One region of the Brevibacillus sp. NRS-1366 genome, then DNA from elsewhere that is predicted to be linked to it. Evidence: riboswitches for the same ligand, from Rfam matches in the RefSeq annotation. Region 1 holds a riboswitch; each other region holds the start of a gene.
What was found. A riboswitch is a leader RNA that binds a small molecule or an ion and turns the genes downstream of it on or off. The one in region 1 is predicted to bind cyclic di-GMP.
Positions count from the first base shown of each region.

Region 2: another riboswitch for cyclic di-GMP. It lies ahead of ACIFQN_RS07455 (GTP cyclohydrolase II); the one in region 1 lies ahead of ACIFQN_RS16815 (hypothetical protein).
Region 3: another riboswitch for cyclic di-GMP. It lies ahead of ggt (gamma-glutamyltransferase); the one in region 1 lies ahead of ACIFQN_RS16815 (hypothetical protein).
Region 4: another riboswitch for cyclic di-GMP. It lies ahead of ACIFQN_RS07610 (methyl-accepting chemotaxis protein); the one in region 1 lies ahead of ACIFQN_RS16815 (hypothetical protein).

Region 1 is NZ_JBITPN010000022.1:39,802-45,033, forward strand. Features, by position in the region: gene ACIFQN_RS16780 (hypothetical protein) at 161-286, shown strand; gene ACIFQN_RS16785 (redoxin family protein) at 307-543, shown strand; gene ACIFQN_RS16790 (LysR family transcriptional regulator) at 594-1,487, opposite strand; gene ACIFQN_RS16795 (HAD family hydrolase) at 1,612-2,238, shown strand; gene ACIFQN_RS16800 (ThiF family adenylyltransferase) at 2,466-2,678, shown strand; tRNA gene ACIFQN_RS16805 (tRNA-Cys) at 2,862-2,934, shown strand; gene cyoE (heme o synthase) at 2,971-3,876, shown strand; cyclic di-GMP riboswitch class I at 3,954-4,038, shown strand; gene ACIFQN_RS16815 (hypothetical protein) at 4,182-4,493, shown strand; gene ACIFQN_RS16820 (hypothetical protein) at 4,564-5,232, shown strand, end outside.
Region 2 is NZ_JBITPN010000013.1:91,163-96,394, forward strand. Features, by position in the region: gene ACIFQN_RS07445 (assimilatory sulfite reductase (NADPH) flavoprotein subunit) at 1-1,240, shown strand, start outside; gene cysI (assimilatory sulfite reductase (NADPH) hemoprotein subunit) at 1,276-2,997, shown strand; cyclic di-GMP riboswitch class I at 3,418-3,512, shown strand; gene ACIFQN_RS07455 (GTP cyclohydrolase II) at 3,731-4,483, shown strand; gene ribD (bifunctional diaminohydroxyphosphoribosylaminopyrimidine deaminase/5-amino-6-(5-phosphoribosylamino)uracil reductase RibD) at 4,508-5,232, shown strand, end outside.
Region 3 is NZ_JBITPN010000011.1:52,670-57,901, reverse strand. Features, by position in the region: gene ggt (gamma-glutamyltransferase) at 1-1,423, opposite strand, end outside; cyclic di-GMP riboswitch class I at 1,609-1,697, opposite strand; gene ACIFQN_RS05845 (hypothetical protein) at 1,877-2,176, opposite strand; gene ACIFQN_RS05840 (SET domain-containing protein) at 2,254-2,853, shown strand; gene ACIFQN_RS05835 (glutamine--tRNA ligase/YqeY domain fusion protein) at 2,950-4,617, shown strand; gene ACIFQN_RS05830 (APC family permease) at 4,729-5,232, shown strand, end outside.
Region 4 is NZ_JBITPN010000013.1:127,708-132,939, forward strand. Features, by position in the region: gene dapA (4-hydroxy-tetrahydrodipicolinate synthase) at 1-43, shown strand, start outside; gene ACIFQN_RS07595 (MarR family winged helix-turn-helix transcriptional regulator) at 110-538, opposite strand; gene ACIFQN_RS07600 (NAD(P)H-dependent oxidoreductase) at 658-1,245, shown strand; gene ACIFQN_RS07605 (gamma-glutamyl-gamma-aminobutyrate hydrolase family protein) at 1,315-1,518, shown strand; cyclic di-GMP riboswitch class I at 1,798-1,889, shown strand; gene ACIFQN_RS07610 (methyl-accepting chemotaxis protein) at 2,014-3,708, shown strand; gene ACIFQN_RS07615 (YhgE/Pip family protein) at 3,961-5,232, shown strand, end outside.

The DNA of each region.
Region 1 (5,232 bases):
GGAAAAGTCGCGATGGCTGAAAAAGGAATTTGGGTCGGGACATCTGACCATGCGGGAAGATGATGGGAAGACCGGCATCTTAGTGACCTACAGATCCCGAGTATCGATCTAGCTGCAACTCAAGGCGCTCCTGTTGATCTTGCTGAAGGTGGCATAACCGTTGTCTACGGAAATCCGGCGTACTAGTCTCGTAATCGGCGGTACTCTGGAAGGCTGGGATATGATCCCTGGTGCACGCAGCTGCACTCCGCAATCCTGTGCATTTCGCGTTCATATCGCGAACTGAAGAGGGTGGGTGTAGAGGGATTGTTCGGTCTTTCTACTCAAGCCACGGACTACCAAAAAGAAGTCGCTGGTCTGCCGTTTCCTTTGTTGTCAGACAGTTCGCTCGCCCTTTCTCGTGTTCTGGAACTCCCACTTTTTGAAGTGGGAGGAATGACGCTCATCAAAAGGCTAACCCTAATCATCGATAATGGAAGGGTTGAGCATGTGTTTTATCCAGTGTTTCCACCGGAGCGAAATGCCTCGGATATGAAGGCGTAGCTTTCATTGCGAAGCACCTAAAATCTGTTACGTTACAGGAATAGAATCACTTATAAGTTTCTGCTTTTAACAGTTGAAACTAATTGTTCAATAAATACACGACTGGCTGCACATAAATGTTTATTTTTACGATATACGATACCAATTTGTGTAGTGAGCACCGGATTTTTAAGCGGAATCGTGCAAATACGTGGATTGTCAATATAATCCAAGTAACCTTTTGGGAGGATAGTAATACCTATTCCTTTGCCAACCATTGTTATGATTGATTCCATTGTTGTCATTTCTAGCACTGGTTGGGGCGTGAATGCCAGTGATCGGCACTGTTCATTAATCGCTTGCCGTAAGAAATAAGTATTTGGTAGTAGAACAGAGGGTGTTTCCTTTAAAATATCAAGCGTCACAAACGCTGCTTGGGCGATGGGATGATCTACAGCTACCGCAAGGGCTAGATTCTCCTTATAAAGCGGGATGGTTTCAAGATCTTCATGCTCCATTGGCAAGAAAACAATTCCCAGATCAAGCTCATTTTGCAACAGCCCGTTATAAATATCTCCGGTTCGCAGACCAAGCACAGAAAGGTTTACATTGGGGTAACTGTTATGGAATCCTATCACCGTTGGAGGAAGCAAGTAATTGACAGCGGTCAGAAGCGCGCCAATTTTCAATGTGCCTTTCTTTAAACCTTGCAGTTCGCTGATTGCTGCTCGTGCCTGTGAGAGTTCATGAAACACATTATAGCCATGATGTAGCAACTCTCGACCTGCTTCGGTAAGCATCGTTTTCTTGCCGACGCGATCAAAGAGAGGCATGCCAATCTCGTGTTCAAGCAAACGAATTTGCTGGCTAAGTGAGGGTTGGGTGATTCCGAGTTTTTCGGCAGCACGGGTAAAGTGTAATTCCTGACTTAAAGTCATGAAGTATTCCAATTGCTTCAGTTCCACTGAACTTCCTCCTTTGATGTTATTGTTATAATGATAGGAATTTTTTATTATTATACGATAAATGATATTGAATTACTAATGGATTATTAGCGGGAATTGTGAGTAAAAAAAGGAGGTTTTTAATATGATTCAAGCCGTTATATTTGATGTCGATGGGACTCTTCTTAATTCAGACCAAGCGATCATTCTGGCTTTGCAGAAAGTTTTAAGAGAAGAAAAGAAAATAGAGTACTCAAGTGAAGAATTAATTCCTGTATTGGGTATGACGAGTGAAAATAGTTTGAACTTCTTGGGGGTTTCGGATGTAAATCGCGTTGCTGAAAAGTTAACGTTTTATGTAAAACAGAATAATCACCTGATGATCCTCTATTCTGGGATTGAAGATATGCTTAAAAAATTGGTGGGAAAAGGTATTCATACGGGTGTTGTTACATCCAAAACACGCGAGGAATTCATAGATGACTTTATGCCTCATAGCATTAGCGAACTCTTCTCACATATTATTTGCGCAGACGACACATTTAGGCATAAGCCTGAACCTGACCCGCTGCTCAAGTATGTAGAACAAACCAAGATCAACCCGACGACGACGCTTTATGTCGGAGATACTGTATTTGATCAGAAATGCGCGAACGGGGCTCAAATCGATTTCGCCTTAGCGATGTGGGGGGCAAAGCAACCAGAACGCACAGTGGCAAAATACAGATTAAATCGACCTGAAGATTTGCTCCATATAGTAGGTTTAGATTGATTTACTAGGAGAATTTCTTAAATAGCAAGTGTGGGAATTCCCCAATTCTTTTCATGCCGATCTGAGCGGATTGTAGGACCGCAACAGTCGATTTCACGAGGAGTGATGAACGAACAGGATGGAGGCGACAGCTAGGTCACATGATCGGTATTGCAGACAGCAAAATTTTCGGCCAATTCGCGCAGCTAGTCAATAAGTCTTGGCGGATGCACATGTGTTGATCGTAAGTGCAGTCGCGCTCCGGTGTCGGCACGATCACGATCATCGATCGCGACTATGTGGAGTGGAGCAATCTGCAGCGGCAGTCGCTGTATGCGGAGAAGGTTGCCATCGATAAACTACCCAAAGCTGTGGCGGGTGCGGCATCCCGTATGCGGGGGGATCAAGAAATTTCCTATGACGCTTTGGCCCTTACCTATATGAAAGAGACAGAGGTATAAAAACACGGGTTTACCATGTTCAAGCTGCTGGAGCAATGCAGTGGTCAACGGACTACTACACCCATTACCAGCTTTTCTAGCACACGAAACCATTTGAAAAGGAGAATCGAAATGATCAGCACCTTTAATTAAGAAAGCTTATCGTGGACCACCTCTGGAATCATCGTTGTTATCATTTCCCATGGAGGTATAGCCAAAAGTAAGGCATGGGTCTGCAAAACCCAGATTTCTGGTTCGAATCCAGATACCTCCTCCAACATCATTTTTTCTGGAAGATATGAGGTGGAACAAAATGGAGAACAGAAGTGGAGCCTCTGGCCATTCGTTAATAGAACCCCAACCCTGGAGGGATTGGATTTCTATTACCAAGCCAGGAATTTTGGTTTCTAATTTATTTTGTGCGTTTGCTGGTTATTGTCTTGCTTCAAGATTGACGTCTGGCGATTTAACATTGATATTCATTTTGTTTGGAACAACATTAGTAGTTGCGGCTGCTTCGATGTTAAATAACTTCTTGGATCGTGTACGAGATTTAAAAATGGAACGGACTCGTGTTCGCCCGTTACCGAGCGGGCGGTTGAAACCTCGGAATGTATTGATAGTTGGGATTATAGCAGGGTTCGCTGGACTGGCTACTTTGTATATTTTCGTTAATCCATTAAGCGCAGCCTTGGGCTTCATTGGACTTTTTGTTTACGTAGTGATCTATACGGCTTGGCTTAAACCGACATCAACCTGGAGTACTTCAATTGGAGGTATTTCCGGATCTATGCCGCCAATGATCGGCTACTGCGGTTTTTCAAATAAGCTGGAACTCGGCGCTTGGCTTTTATTCTTGTTTCTTTTTTTATGGCAACCACCGCACTTTTGGGCACTCGGGATTTTAAAAAAAGAAGAATACCGAGCGGCAGGGTATCCACTACTTCCCGTTATAAAAGGTGTATATCGTACAAAGCTACAGATGCTACCGTATGTTGTGAGCTTATTTTTCGTTAATTATTTGTTATTTGCTTATAATTACGTTGGCGTAGGATATTTGATCGTTTCTGGTGCACTGTTATTAAGTTGGTTGATCTCATGCCTTCATGGGTTGTTTGCCAAAAATGAATCGAGATGGGCTTCAAACAACTTTCGACTTTCTCTTTATTTCCTGACGTTTTCTTTATTGATGATGATGATTGAGATTGCTCTATTTTAGTCAACTGATTGGCATAGGTGCAGCTTACGGCACATTTAAAATGTAAGTGAACTTGCTCTCTATGTTACATCTGCCTTGAAGGATAATGGCAAACCAGATCGAAAGACGGGACGCAAAGCCACTGGTCTTCTTCCTTAGTGCAATGACCGCCGGGTTTCCCCTCTAATCTCAATATTGAAAAATGTGGAGGAATTGAGCGATGGCAATGAGAAAGCAAAATCAATCCCAAGAGCCTCAAGTGAGTGTTGATGTAAAAAAGGTTCTAACTAAATGGGCTATTTAGGTATTGGAGGCTACCCCTGATTTTGATATTGAGGAGGGAGCTAGATTCATTACTGAAGATCACCCTGTATTATCAGCAGCTGGCTGGAGTTGAGATCGTATCTGAAGAGGACATGAACTCTATCAAAAAGCGCTGGTACGAGGAATTTGGTTGGGTAGAAAATGAAGACGATCTTCGTCCAGAACTACTTGATTACGTTGGGGCACTCGTCTTGGATGAACACTACAACGTAAATTGGAAGGAATCCAGCATTCCGAATATGGTTCTAAGTTGGAAAGAAGATGGTCTAGAGGAAACCGAACAAGCAAGAGATATACAACCCCGATCCGAGTAAACCCTTGAGTCCAGTTTATTACGTAACCGTAGATCAAGGGTGCTCTGAAAAAGAACTATACCGGGATATCATGGCTATCCATCAAAAGACGCGAAAAATCATACCTTTCTATTGGACAACCATCGGATTAAATGAGCAAGACAAAGTTACCTTCTGGAATCAGCTCACGTTTATTGTATGTAAGCCTGGCATTTACACTTACCATGACGCGGTATCTTATGTGGAGAATTATCTTGGACAACGAGAAATTCCGGTAAGAGATGAAAGGCCGAGTCAGCAGTTAATTGATAATCTCTATCTTTCCATGACTCCTTCCAGAGCAAGAGCATCTTTGCTTACAAACCCCATACCCCTATCCAATTTATTAAAACAGATTCAGAATCATACAGGCATTGATGAGAAACTATTATGGCTGGCAAGTACCGTTGTCATGAGTAGAGGTTCTGCGGTTTTTGGGCGTACTAGGCTGTCAGAAGCGATCCAGGCATGTTTGGAATATCCGGATACCTGGTTAACGATCTTTCTTGATATGTTTGAAGATAAGAGCGGGGCAGAAGTACGGGACTACCTTATACAAAAAGGGTACCATCCTTCTATCGTACCAGGAGTAATGAAAACGCATGCTGGTGTTACTGATTGGGAATTACTGTGGGGATATAAGCTAGCTAGACATGGTGAGCGAGAGACGATTTTAACTCTTATGCTATTACCTCACCTTCATAATCGTTTACCCATGTTT
Region 2 (5,232 bases), on a different contig from region 1:
CTCTGAGTGGATGAATCATGTCCTGGCCTCTCTAAGAGAATCATCGGCAACCCAGGTTGCTGCTGCAAGCGCAAGCGTCGGTGGTGCAGCGATCGGGACAGGGACACAAACCGAATATTCACGGTCGAATCCGTTCCAGGCTATTGTGCTGGAAAACTTGAATCTGAACGGACGCGGATCTGATAAGGAAACCCGTCATCTGGAAATCTCCCTTGAGGGGTCCAATCTCCACTATGAACCGGGCGACTGCTTGGGGATAATCGCCAAGAATCATCCCCGCTTTGTCCGTGAGCTGATTGACGCGATGGGGTGGAAGCCGGAAGAGTTAGTTCGGATCAATAAAAACGGGGAGGAGCGCCCATTGGAAGAGGCGCTTTCCAGCCATTATGAAATCACGCTTCTCACCAAGCCCCTCTTGGAACAAGTAGCAAAGCTTTCTTCTGAAAATAGACTGCAGGAACTGCTTGCGGAAGGACGGGAGCAAGAGCTTCGCGATTATGTCCGGAATCGGGATTTGTTAGATTTGGCCCGGGACTACAGCTTGAATGGATTGTCTGCCAAAGAATTCGTCTCCATTCTCAGAAAGCTGCCGCCTCGTCTCTATTCGATCTCCAGCAGTTTGAAGTCCTACCCGGACGAGGTGCATCTGACAATCCGGAAGGTTCAATATGAGGCCCATGGGCGAGAGCGGTACGGCGTGTGTTCGAGCTATATCGCGGATCGTCTGGAAGCGGGGGATACACTGCCGGTATTTGTACAGCATAACCCCAACTTTAAGCTTCCGGCTAACCCGGACATCCCGCTGATCATGATTGGGCCTGGAACAGGTGTCGCTCCATTCCGCGCCTTCCTGGGGGAACGGGAGGAGCTTGGGGCGAAAGGCAAGACGTGGCTTTTTTATGGCGATCAACATTTCTCCACAGACTTCCTCTATCAGCTCGACTGGCAGCGTTGGCTCAAAGAAGGCGTACTGACGCGTATGGATGTCGCGTTCTCTCGAGATACGAGCGAAAAGGTGTACGTTCAGCACCGGATGCTTGAGAAGAGTAAGGAGCTCTACCAATGGCTGCAGGATGGGGCGCATGTATACGTATGCGGAGACGAGAAGAAGATGGCGCACGACGTTCACGCCGCCCTGGTCACGATACTCCAACAAGAGGGTGAACTTGGTTCAGAGGAAGCTGCCCTGTATTTGAAACGCATGCAGCAGGAAAAACGTTATCAGCGAGATGTCTACTGAGTTTCGATCAAAGATAGCGAGAGGAGATATGAAGCATGTCAGAAAATCATTTGCTTTCGCCAAACAGTGCTCCTCACAGCGATGTAGAGGATATTAAACGCCGAAGCGATTACCTGCGGGGAAGCCTGGCGGAAACGCTGGAAGACAGAATTACAGGGTCTATCCCTGAGGACGATAACCGCTTGATGAAATTTCATGGAAGCTACATGCAGGATGACCGGGATCTCCGCAACGAACGGAATAAACAGAAGCTGGAGCCGGCCTATCAATTCATGGTGCGCGTTCGAGCGGCCGGTGGAGTTGTCACGCCGGAACAATGGCTTATGATGGACCATATCGCCCAGCAATTTGCCAATGGGACGATTCGCTTGACGACCCGCCAGTCTTTTCAACTTCATGGCGTGATTAAGTGGACTATGAAGAATGTGATTAAAGAAGTAAACGATGCCTTGTTAAGTACACTGGCTGCCTGCGGGGACGTGAACCGCAACGTCATGTGCAACCCGAATCCCTACCAGTCAAAAGTCCATGAACAGGTTTACGAATGGGCGAAAAAAGTAAGCAATCATCTGGATCCCCGGACCCGAGCCTATCATGAAATCTGGCTTGACGAAGAGAAGGTTGTCGACAGTCGAGAAGGGGTAGAGCAAGAACCAATCTACGGGCCTGTCTATTTGCCGCGCAAGTTTAAGATCGGCATCGCGGTTCCGCCTGCCAACGATGTAGACGTCTTCTCTCAGGATTTGGGCTTCATCGCCATACATGAGGAAGGTCGACTGCTGGGCTTCAACGTTGCGGTCGGCGGCGGAATGGGAATGAGTCACGGTGATCCGAAGACGTACCCGCAGGTGGCGCGGGTGATCGGGTTCGTCTCGCCGGAACAACTGTTGGATGTCGCCGAGAAAACGGTCATGATCCAGAGAGACTACGGAGATCGCTCGGTGCGGAAGCATGCCCGGTTCAAATATACGATCGACGACCGCGGCATCGAATGGTTCATCCATGAGCTGGAGCAGCGACTGGGGTGGAAGCTGGAGGAGGCACGCCCCTATCACTTCGATCATAATGGCGACCGCTACGGCTGGGTAAAAGGAAGCAACGATAACTGGCATTTTACCCTTTTCATTCAAAATGGCCGGGTGAAAGACGAGGACAACTACCTCCTGATGTCCGGCCTGCGGGAAATCGCCAAGGTGCATGCAGGGGATTTCCGCCTAACACCCAATCAGAACCTCATCATTGGGAATGTAACCAGTGGAATGAAGCAAGAAATTGAACAAATCATTCAAGCATACGGGCTCACCGATGGAACTTCCTATTCCGCGTTGCGAAGAAACTCCATGGCCTGCGTTTCGTTGCCGACTTGCGGATTGGCGATGGCTGAGTCAGAGCGCTATTTGCCTACGCTGCTGGATAAGATCGAGCTGATCTTGGATGAGGCGGGTTTGCGCGATGAGGAGATCGTCATTCGCATGACAGGGTGCCCAAATGGATGCGCAAGACCAGCACTGGCGGAAATCGCCTTTATTGGGAAGGCTGTCGGCAAATACAACATGTATTTGGGCGGCGGTTTCTCCGGAAGTCGATTGAATAAGCTGTATCGTGAAAACATCGGAGAGGCAGAAATCCTGGAGGAACTGCGGCCGATCTTGAATCGGTATGCGAGGGAACGTGAGGTAGGCGAACATTTCGGGGATTTCGTTATTCGGGCCGGGTATGTGAAGGAAGTAAGATCGGGACTCGATTTTCATGAGTAGTGTGGCATTGAGCGTTTAGTAACCAGGTGGATAACAGTTGACGATATGTTCTGCCAAGAGAAGGCCATCCCGCTAAGGATGGCCTTAAACCTTGCCGTTTCGTAAAAACGCGGTGAATGGTACCACAAATAAGGCTGGTGTATGACTGGTCATTGACTTAAATCAAGAGTGCCAATTATTTTTATCATTTACAGTAATGGGTGAAGTGAGCCTTACCATAAGTCTTGCACGATGTTCCTGCAGTTGATGGACTCGCGTTGAGCGTAATCCCAGCGTAAGCTAGTTTCACGAATGTCACTGCCGTACTGGATTTTTCGGAAGCATTCGGTCAATTGCTGGACGGGTTAGGGAAAAATAACATCTTAAGAAAAACAAATTCTTGAAATTTCAGGAAATATGAATTATATTCAAAATGTCAAAAAACCGAAAAGGCAAACCTAGTGAAAACTAGCGACGCAAAGCTATAGGGGCTAAAGATTGCGAAAGTTGCAAGTCTATGCCAGCCAGTTGCCGAACTGTCCGGAGAATCTGGAGAACCGTTTCTGACGGTTATTCACGATGGATATTTGCTATTCCCCGTTGTCGGCAACGATTGCGGGGAATTTTTTTATGCATTAATGAGAGGAGGGGGTGAGGAGCGATCCATCATAGCCGCGTTACCGTCGTATCTAGCAGCTGATCAAGTCAGCCATCATTTGCGCCACTATCCAGTTTGAAAAAGGAGCGGTACATCATGTTGACAAGCCTAGTCAGAAGAGCATTGACGGACAAGCTAACCATCCTCAAACAGCCGGGATATCCGGATTTAGCCCTGGTTGGACCAGTTTGTCTCCCCGTCCAGATAGACGATCAGGAAATCACTTTCCAATGGTATACATGGCTGAACATGGACATGGCCGATTTGCAGCAAGAAGATCTTCTCGACATGCTGCCAGAGGTCGATCTCGCTTCTTATCAACAATCATCCGTGCTGGTCTTTGGAGATTTCGCAAATGCAGAACAGACGCTCGTCCGGATGCACAGTATATGCCATACGGGGGACATATTCGGGAGCAAGCGGTGCGATTGCGGTTACCAGTTGCGGCGCTCTATGCGTATGATGGCGGACAACGGCAGCGGTGCCCTGTTCTATTTGGCCAACCATGAAGGGCGTGGAATCGGGCTTTTCGCCAAATCATTGGCGTATCTGTTGCAAGAAGAAGGATTCGATACGGTGGAAGCCAATCACGGTCTGGGCTTCGCTGACGACCACCGCACCTATGACGAAGCTATTCGCGTACTTCGAAGCTTGCGTACGAAGCCGGTGACCCTAATCACGAACAACCCGAAAAAACTGGAGTCTTTGCGGGAAAAAGGATTGTCGACAGAGCATCATAATTCCTTATGGGGTAAACCGACCAGGCACAACAAGAGTTATTTGGAAACGAAAATCGCCAAATCAGGCCATTTCCCTTCCGAAGCATGGGTGCAAAATGCCGAACACTGATAATCAGGGGCGAGTGAAGATACAATGAAGATGGACGAGCATTTCATGAAGATCGCCCTTGATTTGGCGGCAACATGCAGAGGAAAGACGTCACCGAATCCAGTCGTCGGTGCCGTTTTGGTCAAAGAGGGGCAAATTGTCGGCACAGGCGCCCATCTTAAGGCGGGAGACCCCCATGCCGAAGTGCACGCTTTTCGCATGGCAGGCGAACATGGCAAAGGAGCTACGCTGTACGTCACGCTGGAACCTTGCTCTCATTTCGGAAAAACCCCTCCTTGCGCAAAGCTCGTTTGCAACTCTGGAGTCAGTCGGGTAGTGGTGGCTATGGAGGACCCGAATCCGCTGGTGGCTGGACGTGGCCTTCAAATGCTCCGGCGGCATGGGATCGAAGTGGAAGTAGGCATACTCAAGGAGGAAGCCGAACTACTCAATGAACGATTCGTACATAATATGACGAAACGACGGCCGTTCATTATTTCGAAGGTTGCGATGACACTTGACGGGAAGCTCGCTGCGCATACGGGTCACTCACAATGGATAACGGGGGAACGGGCGCGCTCTGAGGTTCATCAATTGCGTAGTGAGGTTGATGCGATTCTGGTCGGCATTGGAACGGTATTGTTGGACAACCCCCAACTCACAGCCCGTTTGCCAGGAAACCGGAAGCATCCCATCCGGGTCATCCTAGATTCGCAATTGCGGTTGCCCCCAACAGCCCATGTAGCTGATTGTTCCGAAGCAAAGACATG
Region 3 (5,232 bases), on a different contig from region 1:
CTTGCGTTTGTGGCTGTCCTTCGCCACCTTGGGTTCCATAGAGGAGATAAGGCTTGTCCCCTTTAAACAGCATAGCCGGGTTAATCGTATGGAACGTGCGCTTGCCAGGCTCCAAATGATTGATGTGGTTCGGGTCCAAAGAGAAGTAGCTTCCACGGTTTTGCAGAAGAATGCCCGTATCTTTTGCTACAATACCGGAACCCCAGTCAAAGTAATGGCTCTGAATAATCGAGACAGCATTGCCATCTTTGTCCACTACACCGAACCAGGTGGTGTCACCTTTTGGATCGAGCGGTTCAACAGCTTTAGCGGCTTGCTTCATATCAATGCGTGCAGCCATATCTTTTCCGTGCTGCTTGGACAACAAATCATCCACAGGGATATCCACAAATGCAGGGTCAGTCAACCATTTGTCACGATCAGCAAAAGCTTGTTTGGTAGCTTCGACGATTGTGTGGTAATAATCAGGTGTACCTTCACCCATGCTCTTGAGGTCAAAATTGTTTAAGACGTTAAGAATGGAGAGCGATGCCATACCTTGGGAATTAGGTGGTACGTTGTACGCTTTATACCCACGGTAGTCGACCGTAATCGGATCTGCCCATGTGGATGTGTGTTTCTCAAAGTCTTTCAGAGTGAGCAGTCCACCATTTTTTTGCATGTCTGCTACGATCTTCTGGGCGACTTCGCCTTTATAGAATCCGTCAGCACCTTTTTTAGCGATGATTTGCAAGGTATTTGCTAGATCCTTTTGTTTGAGGAGTTCTCCTGCTTCGTAAGAATCGCCGTTTGGCTTCAGGAATATTTTGCGGTATTCATCAAAGCGTTGAAGATTTTTCAGATCATTGTCTGTTGGATCGGTAGCATACTTGGTCCAGTAGACTTGGTTTGGAGAAACAGGATATCCGTTCTCTGCGTAGCCAATCGCAGGCTCCAGCAATCTTTTCCATTGGAGCTTGCTGTCGCCCATGTTCTTATGTGCGTAGTTGTAGGCTTCCCACCAACCGGAAACAACCCCAGGCACTGTGTTGGCCGATTCGTAGCCGCGGGAAGGAATTTTTTCGTAGCCCTTGCCCTTGTAGTATTCGATCGTCGCTTTTTCGCCAGCACGACCGCTGCCATTCAATGCTTTCAGTTCTTTCGTTTTCGCATTGTAAATGAGCCAGAAGTTATCTCCGCCAATAGTTGTGTAATGAGGGTAGACAACAGCCAATGTGGAGGCAGCTGTAATGGCTGCATCAACTGCATTTCCGCCGTCTTCCAACGTTTTGAGTGCGGCAGCAGTAGCAAGATAATGAGGTGTAGTTACCATTGCGTTTGGTGACATGGAAGTTGGTCGGTTCGCTGCTTGTACTGGCGAGAGAGTCGACAGACCAATGACACCAGTCAAAGCAACGGCCGAAAGTTTTTTCCAAAATGACATTCAATGAAACCTCCTTGGTAGTATAAAAATGAATGGTAATTCCCAATAATCTCTCTGCTCGTTCTGGCCTCACCTCCTCATATAGGAGAAATGTAATAATAATACAAAATTAGACAAAATTAGACAGAGGGAGGACAAAAAAAGATCAATGATATAGGATCATTGATCTTGTCCTACATCAATATTTCGGTAGCTGGCAGGCTTGTTCGCTGTTGCGAGGGTAGCCCCTGTAGCTTTGCGTCGCCGGATTTCCCCGGGTTTGCCGATTCGATATCAATGGTTGAATACCAAGAGATTCCCAAAAGATTCCCAAAAGAGTGATTCATTCGTTGTGGGAAATTGTTCCTAAAAGGATCTGTTAGCAATTAATATAGACTATTTGTCCTTTGGGGTAAATAAGAAAAAATTTTTTAATGTGGAAAAGTTGGAATCATCAGTTAATGGTTACCTAGGTTATGATTTTCTTGGAGACTGATGGAGCAAATGCTGTAGATTGCGTCCATACAGGCTGGGAACATTCCAAGTCAGATACGGTTCTGGGACAGGGGTGTTTGTAATTTGCTGAGCCGAGCTTGTTTTCAGGTTTATCTGTTGTGCCTGTTCCAATAATTCGCTCAGGTACATTCGCAAAGCGAGGACATCCTTCTTTTCTCCTACAGGACCATGTCCAGGTACGACCTTGTGGAAAGAGTGCTCATACATTTGATCTAATATTTCAATCCATTCCGTAATATTACCGGCTTGTATACTCATACAACCGCACACCTCTTTTGGCCGAACTGCTTATGATAATAAAAAGGGCAGACGCTCCAAGGAGTGAAACAACGACCATGATGCATCCCGATACAGAATTGCGTTACATCAACGACGAGATCGGGTACGGTGTGTTCGCGACCAAGTTTATTCCCAAAGGAACAATCGTATGGGCCATGGATGATTTGGATCAGGTATTGGACCCGGCGTTTGTGGAAAAACTGGATCCATTACGAAAACAGGACGTACAAAAATATTCGTTTAAAGACCAGTATGGAAAGTACATTCTATGCTGGGATAAGGCTCGTTTTGTTAACCACAGCTTCTATCCGACTTGTGTAGCGACCATGTATGATTTGGAGCTGGCAGCGAGGGATATTCACCCAGGAGAAGAATTGACTGATGATTACGGGACATTAAATCTGGACGAACCGTTTGACTGCTTGCCTGAAGAGGGAGCGAATCGCACGCGCGTGATGCCGGATGATTTGCTTCGATACTATCCGATCTGGGATGAGATCGCGGCTTCGGCCTTTCAGCGATTCACTGAGGTTGAACAGCCTCTCAGACATCTCATTCGCCCGGAACATATAGCCGCTATCCAAGGCATTACTGAAAAAGGGCATTCTCTCGATTCTGTTCTTCATCTATACTGCCAATCGCATTGGCGAAAATAAATGGATTGCAAGAACCAGCGGGCCGGACGACGGCCCGATTTTGTTGAACTCTGGGTGGAGAATCAGTATTATGGAATGTAAAGGTGAAGTGAAAGGTTGATTTCATTGGAAAACAAGGTAGCGTCATCCAATTTTATCCGTAATATTGTGGTTGATGACTTGCAAGAGGGCAAAGTGAAAGAAGTCATTACCCGCTTTCCCCCAGAACCGAACGGGTATCTTCATATTGGACATGCAAAAGCAATCTGTCTCAATTTTGAGTTAGCACATGAGTTTTCTGGCAAGGCCCATCTGCGTTTTGATGATACCAATCCGGTAAAGGAAGACACAGAATACGTAGAGGCAATCAAGCAAGACGTGAAGTGGCTTGGCTTTGAGTGGGACGGGCTGTTTTTTGCATCGGATTACTTCGAAGAGATGTACAACCGTGCGGTGCTGCTGATTAAAAAAGGAAAAGCGTATGTGGACGATCTTCCTGCTGAAGAGATGCGCAAATTGCGCGGAACGTTGACAGAGCCTGGCGTTGACAGTCCATTCCGGAACCGCTCCGTAGAGGAAAATCTGGATTTGTTTGCTCGGATGCGCCAAGGGGAATTCAAGGACGGGGAAAAAGTGTTGCGTGCGAAAATCGACATGACCTCTCCGAACTTCAACATGCGTGATCCGGTTCTGTATCGTATTTCGCATGCGCATCATCACAACACAGGGGACAAGTGGTGCATCTATCCGATGTATGATTTCGCTCATCCGCTGGAGGACGCCATCGAGGGCGTGACGCATTCGCTATGCTCACTGGAGTTTGAAGATCACCGACCATTGTACGACTGGGTAGTGAGTGAGTGTGAGATGGAGCATGTACCGCGTCAATACGAATTTGCCCGTCTGAACCTGACCAATACCGTGATGAGCAAACGCAAGCTCAAGCAGCTCGTAGACGAAAATGTAGTGGACGGCTGGGATGATCCTCGTATGCCGACTATCGCAGGCTTCCGCCGCCGTGGGTTTACACCTGAGGCCATCCGTACGTTCGCCCGCGAGGTAGGGGTAGCTCGCAGTAACAGTACTGTCGATGAAAAGATGCTTGAGCACTTTATCCGTGAGGACCTGAAGCTGAAGGCACCGCGCACGATGGCTGTGCTCAATCCGTTGAAGGTCGTGATTACCAACTATTCAGAAGGACAAGTGGAAATGCTGGAAGCAGAAATCAACCCGGAAAATCCGGAAATGGGCAACCGGGAAATCCCGTTTTCCCGTGAAATCTACATCGAGCAGGACGACTTCATGGAGAACCCGCCAAGCAAATATTTCCGTCTCTTCCCGGGAAATGAAGTTCGCCTGAAAAACGCGTACTTCATCAAGTGCAACGATGTGGTGAAGGACGCTGAAGGCAACGTGATCGAGCTGCATTGCACCTATGATCCAGAAACAAAGAGCGGAAGCGGTTTTACAGGTCGCAAAGTAAAAGGGACGATCCACTGGGTAGATGCATCCAATGCTGTTCCTGCCGAGTTCCGCTTGTACGAGCCGTTGATCATGGACGAAGAGGATGCGGAAGGAACGTTCCTGGACAATATCAATCCGAATTCGCTAGAAGTACTCAATGGCTTTGTTGAACCAAACATGAAGGAAACCCAGCCACAAGACAAGTATCAATTTTTCCGTCACGGCTACTTCAATGTTGATCCGAAGCATACGACGGCTGACAAGCTGGTCTTTAACCGAATCGTTTCGCTGAAAAGCTCATTTGAGCTTCCAAAAGCATAATCTGAGTATAAATGCACAACCAAAAGGCGCTGTCGTAGCATGGGGAACCGTGTGCAACAGCGTTTTTTGGTTGTGTTCTGGTACTTTTTTCATCAACGTGTATAATTATTCATGTTATACATAAAAGGAGGACAGTTAGTGAACGGGAGAGCAGAGCTTACACGCAGCTTGAAGCTGTGGCATATTGTCGTAATCGGCTTGGGCTATATGGCACCAATGGCCGTTTTTGATACTTTTGGGATCGTATCCGAAGAAACGGGTGGATTTGTTCCTGCCGCTTATGCAGTGACACTTCTTGCTATTTTATTTACGGCGTCCAGCTATGGGAAAATGGTGCGCGTATTCCCGTCAGCAGGGACAGCGTACACGTACACCCAACAGACGATCCATCCGTATGCAGGCTTTCTGGTCGGGTGGGCGTCTCTCCTCGATTATTTGTTTTTGCCGATGATCAATGCGCTGTTGACTGGGGTTTATCTCTCGTCTGTTTTCCCTGAGGTACCCACAAAGTGGTGGATTGTCGGATTTATTGTCCTGATTACCTCACTCAATGTATTCCGTGTAACCGTGACGGCGTCAGTTAACTCGTTTCTGGTCCTGTTTCAAATAACGTTT
Region 4 (5,232 bases), on a different contig from region 1:
ATTGAAAAAAGTAATAGAGGAACTGAATATTGCAACGCGGTAAAGCCTTATGCTTGCAAATATCCGCTATGTAAAAAAGCCCGGAGCCCAGCTTCGGGTTTTTATTCGACTAATAAAATACTTTCGAGTGAAGTACATCCAGTGCACGACTCATTTCCTCCAAATCCTCAGGAGAAGCATTTTGAATGCGGCTTAGGAACCGGGATTCAATAGAGGCAAAAGCTTCATTTATGATGATTTCCCCATTTTTCGAGAGACAGATGTATTGTTTTCTGCGATCTTCGCTATCTTCTACCTTTTCAATCAGGTTTTTTTCGATCAGTTTTCGCAGCTCACGGCTCGTATTCGGCATGGAGATATGCAAGCAATCGCTGATCTGACTAGGAGTGACAGGCTGACTCACCTTGACATTTTCAAGCAGGCTATATTGCAACGGTGTAATCATATCAGGCTTAACATTTTTGGTTAACTCATGAGTGACGCGATGAACAGAAGCCGTAAAGGCTACAAATTTATAAAAAAGATCGTTTTTGTCCACAGTCAACACCTCTTTCTGAGAAGATAACAAAAAAATTATCAAAAAACAATTATCAATTGATAATTAAATTCTGAGGTGATATGATTTACTTATCAAATGACAACTAAAGAGGTGCGACTATGAAGCTGCTGGTAATTTACACCCATCCCAACCACAATAGCTTGAGCTATTCGTTTTTGGAAAAGGTTCTCAAAGGTAGTCATGAGAATCCCGCTATCAAGGAGATTCAGGTCTTGGACTTGTATGAGGAAGGATTTGATCCACTGCTGGTTTTTAATAAAGAAAAACGAAGAAGAGATATGCACCGCGATCCCAAGCTTGAAAAGTATCGAAATCAAATCATGTGGGCGGATAAGATTGTTTTGGTTTACCCGATTTGGTGGGGAAGACCTCCTGCCATGCTCATGGGTTACATTGACCAAATGTTTGCTTCCAATTTTGCCTACAGGGATACAGGAGGTTTGCTGCCAGAGGGACTTTTAAAAGGAAAATCGGTCGTATGTATTTCCGTCATGAAGGGACCTACGCATTATCCTTTGTTTTTCCTGAATAACGCTCATAAAATGCTCATGAAAAGAGCTGTTTTTCAATATGTAGGAATGAAAAAAGTGAAGTTTTTCGAGTTCGGAAATATGGAGAATCCGAATGGAAAGCAAGTGAAAAGATTAGAGCAAATCTATCGTTATTTTAAAAATATAGTCAGTTAAAAAAGAAGGGAGGAAGAGGATTTTTCCATATGATAGTATAATCGAGAGGTAGACTGCTTCTGGGACGGTTTGGAAGTAGCTGCGATCGCAGAGGACGGCATTATCGAAGCGATCGTGCATACGAAATACCCGTTTTTAGTCGCTGTCCAGTGGCATCCGGAAATGATGTTTCAGAGTGATCAGGAGCAATTGAAGCTGTTTCAACTGTTCGTCGATTTTATCAAAAAGAAACAAGCGGAAGTGCAGCAAATGTGCACGCAAGCAAATAACTGAAAGAGAGAACGCGGGAATATGCACTGTACCCCGCGGTTTTTTGTTTACGAATCATCATAAATTTACATTTATTGTAAAATTAATCCAACTTGCCTTTGATATGTAATAATAGACAAATGTTGACTTTTCATGTCTATCCTACTACAATCATGGTGGTTGTTGGCGAAATATGTCGATGCTCCTATTCTCTCTCATTCAATTACTAGGGCTCCTTGCTTATTTGTAGTACCTATCATTTGAAAAATGGGTTCGACTCATTAATTTCATACATAAACCTTCCATTCGAAAGGGCAAATCCATTGAAAAGTGGAGACGCAAAGCTATAGGGGCTAAGATGTACGAAGGAGACATGATGTCAGCCAGTTACCGACGACAGATGTGAGCTTTTTGATCTGTTTCAGAACTCCTTTTATTGGAAAGGGGTTTTTTTGTTGTGTACTTCCAAGAAGCGCTTACATATTAGATTGGACAAACAAATGAATAGGGGTGTTCATCGTGAATTTGACTATTGGAAAGAAGTTGATAGGGGCTTTTTTAGTCGTCGCGCTTCTTTTGGTGATTACAAGTGGTATTTCATCGTATTACCTTCAAAAAATTGATGTAGGATATACAGATTTGATTGAAAGACGAGCAGTGATCTTGTCAAATGTTCAAAAAATACAAGCGGAGGCTGCGAAAGAAAATAGTAGGTTACGTGGATATTTGCTGACAGGAGACCAAAAGTTTTTAGACGACTTACAAACTTCTTACGATATGGTAACGCGTCTGATTAGTGAGACCGTTTCGTTATCTCAAATTGAAGAGTTGCAAACAGGGTTACAGGAACTACAAGTGATGAACCAAGAGTACAAACAAAAATTTGATCCATTACTTACGATGGTAAAGAACAATGAACCGGATGACAAGATAATGGATTATTATAAGCGTGAAGTCTTGGACTTTGGAAGAAAGCTTGACCCACAAGCAGAGAAGCTGGCTGCATTTCAACTGCAATCCATGGAAGAAGGGAATATAAGAAATACAGAGATTGTTAATACTGCGATTACGAACGTCGCCGTGCTTAGCATTGCTGCCTTTATTTTAGCGATAGTGATTGGCTACGTTAGTTCGCGAATGATGTCCAAGCCTATCGTCGCTATGGCCAGGATTGCAGAGCAAATCGCATCCGGTGATTTAACAGCAGAGCAGCTTCGCGTAAAAAATAAAGATGAAATCGGGAGTCTTGCGGTATCATTCAATCAAATGACGGACAATCTTCGTGAGTTGGTACGGCAAATTAATATCAGTTCAGAACACGTGGCGATGTCCTCCGAAGAGCTAACGGCCAGCGCGGGACAATCTAGTCAAGCATCTGAAACGATTACGTTGACCATCCAAGAAGTTACGGCTAGTACTGAAATGCAATCACGCAGCGTGAGTGAAAGTGTTATAGCGATTAACGAAATGTCATCAGGGGTACAACAAATTGCATCGAGCGCTCAATTTACTTCTAATCTGTCTGTACAAACTTCGCAAAAAGCGCTAGAAGGGAATCAAGCGATACAATCGACAGTGAAGCAAATGGATTCGATCCACCAAACAATGAACCATTTAGCGGAATCCGTAACGGAAATGGAAGAGAATTCGAAGGAAATTGAACATATCGTGGAAGTCATTTCTGAGATATCTGCACAAACGAATCTTTTAGCATTAAATGCCGCCATAGAAGCGGCGAGAGCAGGAGAACAAGGTCGCGGGTTTTCAGTGGTGGCAGACGAGGTCCGTAAACTAGCGGAGCAATCGACGCAATCGGCAGGACAAATTGCGCAATTGGTGACAATGATCAAACATCATACCCAGAAAGTGGTTGAATCGATGGAAGCTGGAGTGAAAGAAGTCGATGAAGGAACACAAGTCGTTCATGCCACTGGACTGTTGTTTGAGGAAATTAAGCGAAACATAGACGAGGTGTCTGGACAGGTCCAGGAAATATCAGCAGCTTCCCAGCAAATATCAGCGAGTACCCAGCAAGTCGTACATTCCATTGAAGAAATTTCAGCGGGATCAAAACTCGTAGCGTCTGAATCGCAAAATGTATCGTCTTCTGCGGAAGAACAACTGGCTTCGATGGAGGAAATTGCATCTTCTGCTTCGTCATTGACTAAAATGGCCGAAGACCTTCAGCAAGTAGTGGGGAAATTCAAGGTATAGGGCAGGAAGCAGGTGGTCAAACCTTGACCCTGAGAATAACAACATCAAAGCCCCGGTTCTTACCTTACAAGAGCGGGGGTTTTTCGTTCATCTACAACCGGTTTGGACGGTTTTTCATAAAATCATCACCCTAGGATCATGCTACAAGAAGCCACTTCCTTCCAGCCTATTTTCTTTTATGGTAAACTGTCATGAAAGTATCAAGCATTCGTATCAATGCTTTCCTATTCCTATATATCAGGTGGTAATTGTATGCGTTCCATATGGCAGATTTACAAAACGGATTGGCTCAATATTTTCAAAGTACCAACGGGGATTTTTCTGATTATCGCAATCATTCTTCTCCCCTGCTTATATGACTGGGTCAACATCAAATCGGTTTGGGACCCATACGCGAATACGCAAGGCGTCAAAGTGGCCGTGACGAGCGAGGACCAAGGTACGATCGTTGCCGATAAGCAGATTAACATCGGAGACGAGCTAATCAAAAGCTTGCAGAACAACGAGAAGCTCGGATGGACGTTCGTTACCAAGGAACAAGCCGAGAGGGGCATCGATCGAGGCGATTATTATGCCAGCATTTTGATCCCGCCCGATTTTTCTTCGAAAATCACGGGCATTATCAACGGCAATCTGGATCGGCCCGAAGTAATCTACACAGTGAATGAAAAAGTAAATGCGGTTGCACCGAAGATCACCTCATCGGGTGTGTCTGCCATCACGAAGCAGATCAACGAGAACTTTACAGAGGCGGTCAGCACAGCTTTGCTAACGAAGCTGACGGAGATTGGCATTCAGATCGAGGAGCAGCTACCGACCATTCGCAAAGTCGAGAGCGGCATCTTTACACTCGAGAGCAAGCTGCCTGAGATTCGTGCGGCAGGACAAAAGGTACTGGAGCTGGAGAAGAAGCTTCCCGAGATTCATGACAAAGCGCAGATCATTCTCGAAGTGGAGAAAAGGATTCCTGAGATCAATCAGGCGGCAGGACACGTGCTTCATATCCAACAAAACTGGCCACGCATCAGTGAAGCTGCCTCTGTCATTATATCGCTTGAGGACAAGCTGCCAGTGATACGACAAGCAGTGGCGCGAATCCAGGAGCTCGATCAAAACTTCGACAAGGTTGCAAATGCAGTGACTCAGGCAACGGAAAAGGCAAAGCAGGCAATTGAGATTGTTTCTGCTGCTCAGAATGCGTTGCCCAAAATTGCCGATCTGGCAGAGAAAGGTAAAGCTGTCTCTGATCAGATCAATGATTTCTTGACGACGCATGACGGCGCATTCGAAACGATTGCTCCCTTACTCAAGCAAAATCTAGTATTGGCGCAGCAAGCTGCTGATTCTGTCACGTCGCTCACAGAAAAGCTGCTGCAGATCAATCCCGCTCAATTGCCTACAGCAGAAGAAGTACGTGCTGCAAGCGACAGACTCTCCCATGTGGAACAATTGCTGGAGCGCACATCGTCTCTATTGGGGCGAATAAACAACTACATTCCAGGACAGCCGCTAAACCATCAACTG